3 regions of the Achromobacter sp. F4_2707 genome follow, and region 2 is predicted to be linked to each of the others. Evidence: predicted binding sites of a transcription regulator. Region 2 holds the regulator's gene; each other region holds the start of a gene.

Region 1 (4,449 bases), on a different contig from region 2:
TCCCAAGATGCACTGACTGGCATTCATTGGGTACATCGCAATTTCGCACTGTTGGTATTCGCCTGGTTGGGTGCGTTGGCCATACGGTTACGCCATTCGGCTGCCCTGGGCGGTCCAGCCCGGCTGATACTGGCCTTGCTGGTTGCCCAACTGATCACCGGCCTGACCACCATATTCTTTGAATGGCCTCTTGCCATCGCCGTATTGCATAACGGCGGAGCCGCCGGGCTGGTGCTGGCCTGCACCACGCTGTGCGCGCGGCTGTATCACGTTTCCAAAGGAGTTGCTCATGACGACACTCAGCCTGCATTCTCAAAGCCTGCTGCGGCAGTACCTCGTCTTGACCAAGCCCCGGGTCACGCAACTGGCCGTGTTCTGTGCCGTGATCGGCATGTTCCTGGCCACTCCGGGGCTACCTGACGCCGGGCGTGTCGTCGCCGCAACGTTAGGCATCTGGCTATTGGCCGCCGCAGCGTTCGCCGTCAATTGCCTGATTGAGCGTGAAATCGACGCCCGCATGCTGCGTACTGCTCGCCGAGCCACGGCACGAGGCACCATTACACCCTTACAGGTGCTGGTGTTTTCGGGGCTACTGGGCGCGGCGGGCATGCTGATTCTCTATCACTGGGTGAACGCCCTGACCATGTGGCTGACTTTTGCCACCTTTGTCGGCTATGCCATCATCTACACCATGATACTCAAGCCTCGCACCCCGCAAAACATCGTGATCGGGGGGCTGTCAGGTGCAATGCCCCCTGCACTGGGCTGGGCCGCCATCGCCGATTCCGTACCTGCCGGCGCCTGGCTATTGGTGCTCATCATCTTTATCTGGACGCCTCCCCACTTCTGGGCGCTGGCGCTGTATCGCAACAACGACTACAAACTGGCAGGCCTGCCCATGCTGCCTGTCACCCATGGCCCGCAGTTCACACGGCTGCACATTCTGCTCTACAGCATCGCCCTGTTCGCCGCCGCCATCATGCCCTTTATCGTGCGTATGAGCGGGCCGCTGTATCTGGTGGCCGCCGTCGGCCTGAGCGGTTATTTTGTCTGGCGTTCATGGGAGCTTTATCTGCACTACAGCGACGAACGCTCGCGCGCCTTGTTCCGTTATTCCATTATTTACCTCGCCTTGTTGTTTGGCGCATTGCTGGCGGATCATTGGGTAGGGTTGATCTAGGGCGCGGCAACTACCGGCGGGCATTCAGATAAAAAAAAGGCACCGGGGAGGTGCCTTTAAAACATCCGCTTCAGAAGGGAGGGGAAGAAGCATATCGTGAAGCGGAAGACAGTTCCGTAGTACGCGCAGTGCGCTGCATGGGATGCCTGTTTAAGTTAGTCAGCTGATTGTCAGCTTGGTTCAGTTCCAACACCGGGTTTTATGAAACAATTTGTATCAGACCGCTTTCTGTACTAAAAGAAGCGCAGGATTTACGGCGGATACTTGACCCGGCCTTACTGCAACGCAGCCCGCAGCTTTTTGAACGCAGCAGCTTCGATCTGGCGCACGCGTTCAGCGGAAATACCGTACTCGCCTGCAAGTTCCGTTAATGTCATGCCACCATCGTCCTGCAACCAGCGTGCCTGCACGATACGCCGCGAACGCGGGTCCAGCGTTTCAAGCGCCTTGGCCAAGCCCGGGCCTTGCAGATGGTCGTGCTCACGACGCTCCAGCACCTGAGAGGGTTCGTCGTGCCCTTCGTCGGATAAATAAGAAATAGGCGCGAACGCTTCATCGTCATCCGCAGGCGCTTCCAGAGCAAATTCCCTGCCCGACATGCGGACTTCCATTTCGCTCACGTCTTCAGGGCGCACGTTAAGTTCACGCGCGATTTCATTCACTTGTTCGGTATCCAGCGTCTGCCCATCGGGGCGCATGCGGCGCAGGTTGAAAAACAGCTTGCGCTGCGCTTTGGTGGTCGCCACCTTCACCATGCGCCAGTTGCGAATGATGTATTCGTGGATTTCGGCTTTGATCCAGTGAACGGCGAACGACACCAGACGCACCCCGCGATCCACATCAAAGCGCTTAACTGCTTTCATGAGACCGACATTGCCTTCTTGGATAAGATCGGCGTGCGGCAGCCCGTAACCCAGATACTGCCGGGCGATGGACACCACCAAGCGCAAGTGGGACATCACCAACTGCCGAGCGGCGTCCAGATCGGATTCATCACGCAAGCGCCGCCCCAGCAAAACTTCTTCCTCTGGCGTCAGCATAGGAATACGGTTGACGGCGCTGATATAGGCCTCGATCGTACCCAGAGCGCCGGGATTGGAAATAGCGACTGCCAGAGTGTTCTGGGGAGTCAGCGTAAGGGCGTTTGCACTTGAATTCATCGTAATGACTGTTCCTCACGAAAATAATTCTATTGATCTCTTGATGTTAGCACTCTAGAGCCGGGAGTGCTAATAGAAAATTAGACGCTCTCTCGACTTACAAGTTCCTTAAACGGGGTCTGTCCCCGTTTAAGGTTATTGTAAGGTTACCGCAAAAAATGCAAAAACCGGGACAGACCCCGTTTAGAGTTGTTTGGCGTGGAAGGCCAGGTGGTCGTCCATGAAGGTGGAGATGAAGTAGTAGCCGTGGTCGTAGCCTTCATGGCGGCGCAGGGTGAGGGGTTGGCCGGCTTTCTTACATGCTGCCTCGAATGCCTCGGGGTTGAGTTGGTTTTCGAGGAAGTTGTCCGCCAGCCCCTGGTCGATGAGAATACCTTCCGGGTAGGGGCAGGATGACGCCGCCATCAATTCTGAGGCGTCGTACTGAGCCCATGCAGAACGGTCGTCACCCAAGTAGCCTGTAAACGCTTTCTCTCCCCATGGGCACTGCATCGGCGCGGCGATTGGTGCAAATGCGGATACCGAGCGGTAGAGATTGCGGTGCCTCTGAGCCAGCACTAAGGCGCCATGGCCGCCCATGGAATGGCCGAAAATTCCTGCGCGCGCGGCGTCGCCCTGCAATTGTGTGGTGGCGATTTCGAATAGCTCCTGGGTCACATAGCTTTCCATGCGGTAATGCTTGGACCACGGTTCCTGAGTGGCGTCCAGGTAAAAACCTGCGCCGGTGCCGAAATCCCAATCGTCATCTTCGCCGGGAACGCCGGCGCCACGGGGGCTAGTATCCGGCGTAACCAGCATCAGCCCCAGTTCCGCAGCACGGCGTTGCGCCCCCGCTTTGATCATGAAGGTTTCCTCGGTGCAGGTGAGCCCGGCCAAGTAGAACAAAACCGGCACCCGACCCTGTTCGGCCTGAGGCGGCACAAATACCGAGAACCCCATCGGCAGGCCGATGGCACGAGAATGATGCTTGTAAAAAAATTGTGTGCCGCCAAAGCAGCGATGGCGGCTGACTACTTCAAGAGTATCCGTCGTCATTTAAATTTCCTTATTGAATCTATATCTCACTCAGCACATCCCGAGCCCACCAACACATGCTGTGCGAAGCCCATTCAGGGCGCCCCGGGAAACACTGAATACACAGAGCGACAACCAAAGCGATCGCAAGGATTTGCATCAACGCAAATCGTCCGAGCTTGTCGATGCATGCTGCGCAAAGCCCCTTTCAGATTCCCCTGCGTAATACGGAATACACCAAGCGATACGCACGCCCTGCGGGCTGGGGTGGGTTGCCAGGCGCTAACCTCAGCGACAGCCATAGCCACCGCACCGCGTTGCGCCCGCCCTTCACGCCGGCCCGCAGATGCACGCAGACGAAGCTGCGATCAGTATTTCCTTAATACACCACGACCGAACGGATGGATTCCCCGCGCTTCATCAGGTCGAAGCCTTCATTGATGCGTTCCAGCGGCAGGGTGTGGGTGATGAGATCGTCGATGTTGATCTTGCCTTCCATGTACCAGTCAACAATGCGCGGCACGTCGGTACGGCCACGGGCGCCGCCGAAGGCGGAGCCCTTCCAGACCCGCCCCGTTACCAATTGGAAGGGGCGGGTGGAAATTTCAGCGCCTGCTTCGGCCACGCCAATAATGATGGATTGGCCCCAGCCCCGGTGGCAGCATTCCAGCGCCTGACGCATCACCTCGGTATTGCCGATGCACTCGAACGAGTAATCGGCACCGCCATCGGTGAGCTGGATGATGTGATCCACCACATTTTCCACTTCCTTGGGGTTAACGAAGTGCGTCATCCCGAATTTACGTGCCATGGCTTCGCGTTCGGGGTTGATATCCACCCCGATGATTTTGTCGGCACCCACCATTTTGGCGCCCTGAATCACGTTCAGGCCGATGCCGCCCAAGCCGAATACGACCACATTGGCGCCGGCTTCCACATTGGCGGTATACAGCACTGCACCCAGGCCGGTGGTCACGCCGCAGCCGATGTAGCAGATTTTGTCGAACGGGGCATCGCTGCGCACTTTGGCCAAGGCGATTTCCGGCACCACAATGTGGTTGGCAAAAGTGGAAGTGCCCATGTAATGATGCACGG
Region 2 (4,449 bases):
CGCAGCTTCGAACAGCTCGCTAACGCGGCGATCGGCGCGTGCCAGGGCATCTGGGTCGAGTTCCAGACGGCCCAAGTAGCTATTGAGATCGGATACGGCTTCTGTCGCGGAAATTCGCGCAGACTCCAGGGCGTCGAGGGTGCTTTGTAGTTGGCTATCGTGACGCAGCAGAGGTTCGATTTGCTGGGTCGCGCTATTGAGCGCCTGTATAGCCGAACCGGATTCGTCGTCCAGCAGCGCCAGCGCGCGCCCGCAGCCTTCAAGCAAAGCCTGACCGTGGGCGAGTCGCGATTGTTCGTTGCTGATCTGTTCCCACTCGCCGGGTTGAGGCGCCAGGGTTTCGAGTTCGCTCAGCAGCCACTGCAGGCGCTCGCGTTCTTGTTGCATGGTATCGGCGTTGCGTTGGGCCGATTGCAAGGCTTCCAGAGCCCGCCTCCAGCTTTGCCAGGCGTGTAGGGTGTCACGTGCGAGTTCACTCAGGCCGCCTTGCTGGTCAAGCATGTCGCGCTGATTGGCAGTGTTCAGCAAACCCTGGTGGGCGTGCTGGCCATGGATGTTGACCAAGTGCGCGCCCAATTCACGCAACATGCCCAGATTGGCGGGGACCCCATTCACATAGGCTTTGCTGCGCCCTTGGTTGTCGATGATGCGTCGTAGGACGAGATCGTCTTGGGGGTCGAAATCGCGCTCTTCAAGCCAGGCGTGCAGGGAGTCAGGCGCCTGGAAGACGGCGTTGATTTCTGCCCGATCGGCACCGGTGCGAAGCAGGCCGGTGTCGCCGCGAGCGCCCAGTGCCAGCGACAAGGCGTCGATCAGGATGGATTTGCCTGCGCCGGTTTCTCCGGAAAAGACAGTAAAGCCTGGCGAGAAGCTGATTTCCGCTTCATCGACAATGACGAAATCACGAACGTGCAGAAGGCGCAGCATGGTTGTTTATTCGGTGTCGTCTGAGGGTTGGGGCATGTGATTCCAGTACAGCTTACGCCGCAACGTGGAAAAATAGCTGTAGCCACTGGGATGTACAAAGCGTACGCCGTGGTTGGCGCGGCGCACTTCAATGCGATCGCCCGGCTGGCATTCTGACCAGGTTTGCATGTCGAAGTGCACGCTGGCGCCCGACTCAACGCGGCCCAGCGCGGTAATGGTCAGCCCGATGGTACCGTCGTCGGGCAGGACAATAGGGCGGTTCGACAAGGTTTGTGGTGCGACAGGCACTAGCAGTAGCGCCTTGATGCTGGGGTGGACGATGGGGCCGTTCACAGCCAGAGAGTAAGCGGTAGAGCCCGTGGGCGTGGCAATAATGAGGCCGTCGGCGCGTTGGCTGTACATGAAGGTATCGTTCAGTTCCACACGCACTTCTATCATGCCGCCGCGCCCGGCGCGGTTCAGCACAACGTCGTTCAGGGCCAAGCCGGAAAACATGACTTGGCCGTCGCGGATGACGCGGCCTTCGAGCAATATGCGTTCTTCGCCTTCGTACTGGCCGTCAAGAATACGGTGTACGGCATCCAGAGCGTTGTGCAATGGGATGTCGGTGATGAAGCCCAGGCGACCATGGTTGATGCCGACCATAGGCAGATCGTAGACGGCCAGCTGGCGGGCCGCGCCCAGCATGGTGCCATCGCCCCCCATGATGATGGCAAGATCGGCCTGTGCGCCAATCCCAGCGTAATCGGCTACCATGAATTCATTGACGCCGGTGTTGCTGGCTGTGTCGGCTTCGACCAATACTTGGCGCCCCGTGGCGGTGATGGCGGTAGCCAACTCGCGCAACGGTTCATCAAGGCCGCTGTCCTGATAGCGGCCGATAAGGGCGATAGTCTTGAAGTGCATAAAATGAAGCCCGAATATTTGATGGAATAATAGAGTTGATTATAGAGTTGTGACTACCTGCCTGAGCCCGTGCTTTGCCCTATTGAGCTAAGCGAGGCGTGAATTTTTATTAATGTCGTACTGAACTGTAATATGGATGATCGAGCCAAGGCATTGTTGAAAGTGCTGATAGAGCGTTATATCGCGGATGGTCAGCCGGTGGGGTCCCGCACTCTGTCGAAGATGTTCGATCTGTCTCCGGCAACAATCCGCAATGTCATGGCCGACCTCGAAGACCTCGGCCTGATTCATAGCCCGCACACCTCCTCGGGGCGTGTGCCTACCCCACAGGGCTATCGCTTGTTTGTGGATCGGTTGCTGGCGGTACAGAGCTTGCAGGGTCGGCAAGCGGGAAATCTGCCTAGCAAACTCCCGACGACCGACCCTTCCCGTGCGGTATCGGCAGCCGCTACGCTGCTGTCGAATATGTCGCAATTCGCCGGGGTGGTGCTGGCACCCAAGCGCTCGCAGATATTCCGTCAAATCGAGTTCATTCGTTTATCGGAATCCCGGGTGCTGCTCATTATCGTGACGCCCGACGGCGACGTGCAGAACCGCATTCTTTTCGTGAGGCGTGACTATCTCGAACAGGAACTGATTGAGGCAAGTAATTTCTTCAACCAGCATTTTTCCGGCAAGTCTTTCGAGGAAGTGCGCGGCGCGCTCAAAAAGGAACTGTCTTCGCTGCAGGTCGATATTTCACGGTTAATGCAGGCAGCCGTTGAAACCGGTACGAGCGACCCTGATCTCGATGAGTCTGTCGTGATAGCGGGTGAGCGTAAGCTGCTCGATATATCTGACATCGCGTCGGATATGGATCGTTTAAGGCGCATGTTTTCCCTGTTCGAGAAAAAGACGGACCTGCTGCAATTACTGGATGTTTCCAGTCATGCGCAAGGTGTGCAGATCTACATTGGTGGAGACTCAGAACTCGTGCCCCTGGAAGATGTGTCGGTCATTACGGCGCCTTACGGTGTAGACGGCCAAGTGGTCGGCACGCTGGGGGTGATCGGGCCATCTCGCATGGCCTATGATCGCGTTATTCCTATTGTGGACATCACAGCCCGTCTTCTTTCCAACGCCCTGAGTCATCACCACACAACATGAGCTTTTTTGCGCCACGCTATATGGCCGAGCCGGTCGATCCACACGCACTGGATGCAGACCCGCCCGCTCGGTCGGACACGCAAACCGGTGTCCTTTTCATTAATCTGGGCACGCCCGATGCGCCGACCCCCGCAGCGATTCGCCGCTATCTGGCCGAATTCCTTTCAGACCCGCGTGTGATAGAAATTCCCCAGCCCGTGTGGCAGGTAATACTGCGGTTATTCGTGTTGACAAGGCGCCCGCGCGCCCTGCAGCCCCGCTACCAGGATATCTGGTGGGAAGAAGGTTCACCGCTGCTGGTTGCTTCGCGCTGGCAGGCTGAAGGGGTTGAACAGGAGCTCGCGCGCCGTGGGATTCAGATCAAGGCCGCACTGGGCATGCGCTACGGTAATCCCTCCATCGCATCAGCCATGGACTCGTTACGCGATGCGGGTTGCGATCGTATTTTGGTGGTGCCGCTGTACCCACAGTACGCTGCCAGCACCACCGCAACGGCGGTCGACAAAGTCAATGAATATGCCAAACGGCGCCGTAACCAGCCGGAACTGCGTTTTGTGAAACGCTACCCGGATGATCCTGGCTATATCGCCTCTTTGGTAGAAAGCATTCACGCACATTGGCGTGAGCACGGCAAACCCGAACGCCTGCTGCTCAGCTTTCACGGCATACCGCGCATCACGGTGGAAAAGGGCGATACCTACCATCGTGACTGCATGGACACGGTGCGGGCGCTGCGCCAGGCGCTGGGGGAAGACGGCGGCCTGGTGCACTATTCCTTTCAGAGCCGCTTCGGCGCTCAAGAATGGCTCAAGCCCTACACCGAGCCCACCTTGCGCCAATGGGCCAAGGAGGGGGTGAAGAAAGTGGATGCGATGTGCCCGGGCTTTCTGGCTGACTGCCTGGAAACCCTGGAAGAAATACAAGTTGAATGCCGGGATGCCTTTGTGGAAGAAGGTGGCGATACCCTGCGCTACATTCCTTGCCTGAACGGCAACCCTACCTGGATCAGCAGCCTGGCGGATATCGTGGAGCGAAATCTCTGGAAGTAGGCTCTTGAAATTTCCCTGAACACCCCCATAGTTCCTGGATTGCATACTTCTGTTAATGGAGAACTTCTATGTCTGCAACCCAGGAACCTGTGGACCCCAAGCAGGAAAACCAGAAACCGGACACATCTGAAAAGCTTGAGGTCAATGAAGCGCCAACCGAACAGGCCGAGGAATCCAGCGAAAAAGGTGCTGATCAGTCCGGCGCAGCCGAAGAAGAGAATCTCGACGCCATGTTGCAGGCCGCCCAGCAGGAAATCGCCCGTTATCACGAAGAGTTGCTGCGCGCCCGCGCCGAAGTCGAGAACGTGCGCCGCCGCGCTCAGGAAGATGTGGCCAAGGCCCGGAAATTCGGTACGGAAGCATTTGCCGAAAGTCTGATCCCCGTGCGCGACAGCATGGAGGCCGCGCTGGCTCTCACAGA
Region 3 (4,449 bases), on a different contig from region 2:
ATAACTTGTATCAGCCCCGATTACCAGCGCCCAACGGTAGTCGGGGTCCAGAGCAGCGATGTGATAACCGCCGTAAAACGGCCCGAAGAAGGAGACCTTGAGAGAACCCGTATTGCTCGAACCAGTAAACAGTGCGCGTCCCACCGCCTCGCGCCATTTGTCCTTGGCAGGTAAATAGCCACGATTCACCACACGGATACTGCCGTCATCCTGGGCGGTATACAGGGCGGAAACATCCGTCATTCCCCGCTCAAATGAATGGTCCAACCGTGCGATTTCATACCAACGCCCCTCGTAACGTTGTACATCGAAAGGCGTAACGGCGGTCACTCCTTCTGGCGGCTGGGTGCTGGCACACCCTGCTACAGCGAACACGAGACTCGCAATACCCAGCCCCCGCAACCAGCGCCTTTTTTCAGTCAACAGACCCAAAACGCGAGAGAACAATGCATGAATGACGTTGTTCATAAGGATTTTCCTTTTTTTGTGAGAGGTTGGTCTTGCGCCCGTGGCGCAGTTCGAATGACCAGGACTGATGCCAATCACTCGGCACTTGTTCCCACTGACAGATATGTCCGTGTCAATTGTCCGGAACTCCCCATGAGGTGTCTAGCATTGCCACATTAAGCCACACAATTTTTATGACGACATGAAAACACGGTTTTGCCCGCAAGAATACAATTTCAGACCGGTGTTTGAAGCCGACTCTCGCGCAGTACTACGCGGTAACCACCCTATCCTTGCCCTGATTCTTAGCGGTGTACAGGGCGGCATCCGCCCGCCTGATTGCATCCTCGGGAGACTGGTCTTCCTGTTTCATCACAGTCAGGCCGATGCTCGCCGTGACGACAATGTGCTCGCCAGAGATGCGGCGCAACTCTGTCCTAAGACATCGATGCAAATGCTCAACAATCCGCTGCGCTTGTTCAAGCATGGTGTTGGGCAACGACACCACAAACTCATCGCCCCCGAATCGGCACACCGTGTCGGAGTGTCGAAGTTCGGCACGGCAAATATTGGCCGCCGCCTGGATGATCGCGTCGCCTGCATGATGGCCCTGTGTGTCATTGATTTTTTTGAGGTTATCCAGATCAAAGATGAACACCGAGGTGGGTATGGAATACTTCACCCAAGAGTCATACTGCTGATTCAAATCATGCTGAAGCTTGCGTCGATTAAAAAGCCCGGTCAGTTGATCCGTGTCGCTGAGCTCTCGTAGCTTTCGTTCCAGCTGATAGCGCTCAGAAATATTGCTCGCCACCCAAAGAACGACCTCTTCCCCATCGACCAGAAAGTCCAGCGCCTGAATCCGCCCCTCAAACCAGATCGGCTTCAGGGGGCCGTCATCGGTCAAACCCTTCACATCTTTGTTGCTGAGCTCATATTCCTCGATCAACAACTCACGGGATTCCAGCGCCCTGGCAATTTGCTGTAGAAACCACCTTGCTTTATCCGGGACCACCAGATCTAAGATATTCGCCCCCACCAGGCCACTGCCGTCGTGGTAATAACGCTTATCCCGGCCACCAAAGACAGCAACGTATTTCCCACTGCGGGACAAAACAAAAGCAGGGTCCGGCAACGCCCTGAGAAGTGCCTTCAGCTGTTCGACTATCATCATGACGCACTTCTTCTGGTTTGCTTACCGGCAGGTTAATAAGGGAAGTTGCTGAAGCCATCGAGTGAACGCGGATCATACAGCAGCCAGAGTGCTGCGCGTTAGCACATTCCAAGCAATTTTTTTCCACCCCCCTCTTGGATTTCTTAAAGACGTCCCCATATAGGCTGAGTCGGCCCAAAGTCGACAAAGGATCGGGGAAGAGGGGTTGCCGACAAAAAAGCAACCAGGCAAGCGAGTGTGGCCTCTCCCCCCTTGAAGATTCCAACTTCGTCCTTATAATTAGCACTCGACGGGGGTGAGTGCTAACACCTCCCCCGGTAAACGAACTAATCAACCATTGTTTTACTCACAGGAGTTCCTTCATGGCACTGCGTCCTTTGCACGATCGCGTGATCGTCAAGCGCCTGGACAACGAGCGCACTACTGCCTCTGGCATCGTCATCCCCGAAAGCGCAGCCGAGAAGCCCGACCAGGGTGAAATCCTGGCTGTCGGCACCGGCAAGCGCACCGAAGACGGCAAAGTTCTGCCGCTGGAAGTGAAAGTCGGCGAGAAGATCCTGTTCGGCAAGTATGCCGGCCAGACCGTTAAGGTTGATGGCGAAGAAGTGCTCGTCATCCGCGAGGACGAAATCCTCGCCGTGATCGAGTAAACCAGACACGAAGAATCTCAAGGAAACAGAAATGTCCGCAAAACAAGTTTATTTTGGTGACGACGCCCGTACCCGCATCATCCGCGGCGTCAACACTCTGGCCAACGCTGTTAAGACCACTCTGGGCCCCAAAGGCCGCAACGTGGTGCTGGACCGCTCCTTCGGTGCACCGACTGTCACCAAGGATGGTGTGTCGGTTGCTAAGGAAATCGAACTGAAAGACAAGTTCGAGAACATCGGCGCTCAGTTGGTGAAAGAAGTTGCAGCCAAGACTTCCGACAACGCTGGTGACGGTACCACTACCGCTACCGTGCTGGCTCAGGCCATTGTTGAAGAAGGCCTGAAGTACGTTGCCGCCGGCATCAACCCCATGGACCTCAAGCGTGGTATCGACAAGGCCGTTGGCGTTGCTGTCAGCGAGCTGCAGAAGATCTCCAAGCCTTGCACCACCAGCAAGGAAATCGCTCAGGTTGGTTCCATCTCTGCTAACAGCGATGCATCCATCGGCAAGATCATTTCCGACGCCATGGACAAGGTTGGCAAGGAAGGCGTGATCACCGTTGAAGACGGCAAGTCGCTCGAAAACGAACTGGACGTCGTGGAAGGCATGCAGTTCGACCGTGGCTACCTGTCGCCCTACTTCATCAACAACCCGGACAAGCAAGTTGCTGTCCTGGATGATCCGTACATCCTGATCCACGACAAGAAGATCAGCAACATCCGCGATCTGCTGCCCATCCTGGAGCAAGTCGCTAAGGACAGCCGTCCGCTGCTAATCGTGGCTGAAGACGTTGAAGGCGAAGCCCTGGCAACCCTGGTTGTGAACAACATCCGTGGCATCCTGAAGACCACTGCTGTTAAGGCTCCTGGCTTCGGCGACCGCCGCAAGGCCATGCTGGAAGACATCGCCATCCTGACCGGCGGTACTGTTATCTCCGAAGAGACCGGCATGTCGCTCGAAAGCGTTACGCTCGACCAGCTGGGTCAAGCCAAGCGCATCGAAGTGGCCAAGGAAACCACCACCATCATCGATGGTAGCGGTGATGCCAAGTCCATCGAAGCTCGCGTTAAGCAAATCCGCGTTCAGATCGAAGAAGCCACTTCCGATTACGACCGCGAGAAGCTGCAAGAGCGTGTTGCCAAGCTGGCAGGCGGCGTAGCCGTCATCCGCGTCGGTGCTGCAACCGAAGTGGAAATGAAGGAGAAGAAGGCCCGCGTTGAAGACGCTCTGCACGCCACCCGCGCTGCTGTGGAAGAAGGTATTGTTCCTGGCGGCGGCGTAGCCCTGATTCGTGCCAAGAAGGCTGTTGCCGAACTGACCGGCGACAACCCCGATCAGGACGCAGGTATCAAGCTGATTCTGCGTGCCATCGAAGCGCCCCTGCGCACCATCGTTTCCAACGCAGGCGAAGAGCCCAGCGTGGTGGTCAACCGTGTGGCGGAAGGCGAAGGCAACTTCGGCTACAACGCTGCGACCGACGAGTACGGCGATCTGGTTGAGCAAGGCGTTCTGGACCCCACCAAGGTCACCCGCACTGCTCTGCAAAACGCTGCTTCCGTCGCCAGCCTGCTGCTGACCACTGAAGTTGCCGTGGCTGAAATCGTTGACGACAAGGCCGCACCCGCAATGCCCGACATGGGCGGCATGGGTGGTATGGGCGGCATGGGCGGTTTCTAAGCCGGCTATCAGCCAATACCCCTCGCCAGACATCTGTCTGGTGCTCAGGGCGGCGCTTTCGGGCGCTGCCCTGTACAAAACCGGGCAGCTTCACGCTGACCCGGTTTTTTTGCCGACAAGCCATAGCATGGCATAATCGGCAGCACCTCTCTCCCCAGCCTCGTTGCTCATATGAAATTCAAAGAAAAGCTCAATGCCGCCTGGGCCCGTTCCGGTTCAATGCTCATGGTCGGCCTGGATCCCGACCCCGCGCGTTTTCCTGCCGATTTGCAGGGCCGTCCGGATTCTGTATTCGAATTCTGTCGGGAAATTGTCGATGCCACCGCCCCTTATGTCTGTGGCTTCAAGCCCCAGATCGCTTACTTCTCAGCGCTGGGGGCCGAAGAACACCTGGAAGCCTTGTGTCGCCATATACGGGAAAATCATCCTGAGTTACCTTTGATCCTCGACGCCAAACGTGGAGACATTGGATCTACGGCCGAACAGTATGCCTGGGAGGC

The links. The regulator HrcA, encoded in region 2, represses chaperone genes, less so after heat shock. The targets are predictions, from matches to a motif close to TTAGCACTCNNNNNNNNNGAGTGCTAA.
Region 1: the regulator HrcA is predicted to act here: its motif matches at 2,387-2,413, upstream of rpoH (RNA polymerase sigma factor RpoH).
Region 3: the regulator HrcA is predicted to act here: its motif matches at 1,901-1,927, upstream of VRY85_RS05295 (co-chaperone GroES).

The regions. Positions count from the first base shown of each region.
Region 1 covers NZ_JAZDRJ010000002.1:221,356-225,804, forward strand. The annotation lists partial or broken gene VRY85_RS03035 (COX15/CtaA family protein) at 1-264, shown strand, start outside; gene cyoE (heme o synthase) at 290-1,180, shown strand; gene rpoH (RNA polymerase sigma factor RpoH) at 1,456-2,340, opposite strand; gene fghA (S-formylglutathione hydrolase) at 2,524-3,375, opposite strand; gene VRY85_RS03055 (S-(hydroxymethyl)glutathione dehydrogenase/class III alcohol dehydrogenase) at 3,734-4,449, opposite strand, start outside.
Region 2 covers NZ_JAZDRJ010000005.1:107,074-111,522, reverse strand. The annotation lists gene recN (DNA repair protein RecN) at 1-927, opposite strand, end outside; gene VRY85_RS06590 (NAD kinase) at 934-1,833, opposite strand; gene hrcA (heat-inducible transcriptional repressor HrcA) at 1,966-2,979, shown strand; gene hemH (ferrochelatase) at 2,976-4,028, shown strand; gene grpE (nucleotide exchange factor GrpE) at 4,097-4,449, shown strand, end outside.
Region 3 covers NZ_JAZDRJ010000004.1:68,349-72,797, forward strand. The annotation lists gene VRY85_RS05285 (lipocalin family protein) at 1-468, opposite strand, end outside; gene VRY85_RS05290 (GGDEF domain-containing protein) at 719-1,621, opposite strand; gene VRY85_RS05295 (co-chaperone GroES) at 1,984-2,271, shown strand; gene groL (chaperonin GroEL) at 2,303-3,949, shown strand; gene pyrF (orotidine-5'-phosphate decarboxylase) at 4,121-4,449, shown strand, end outside.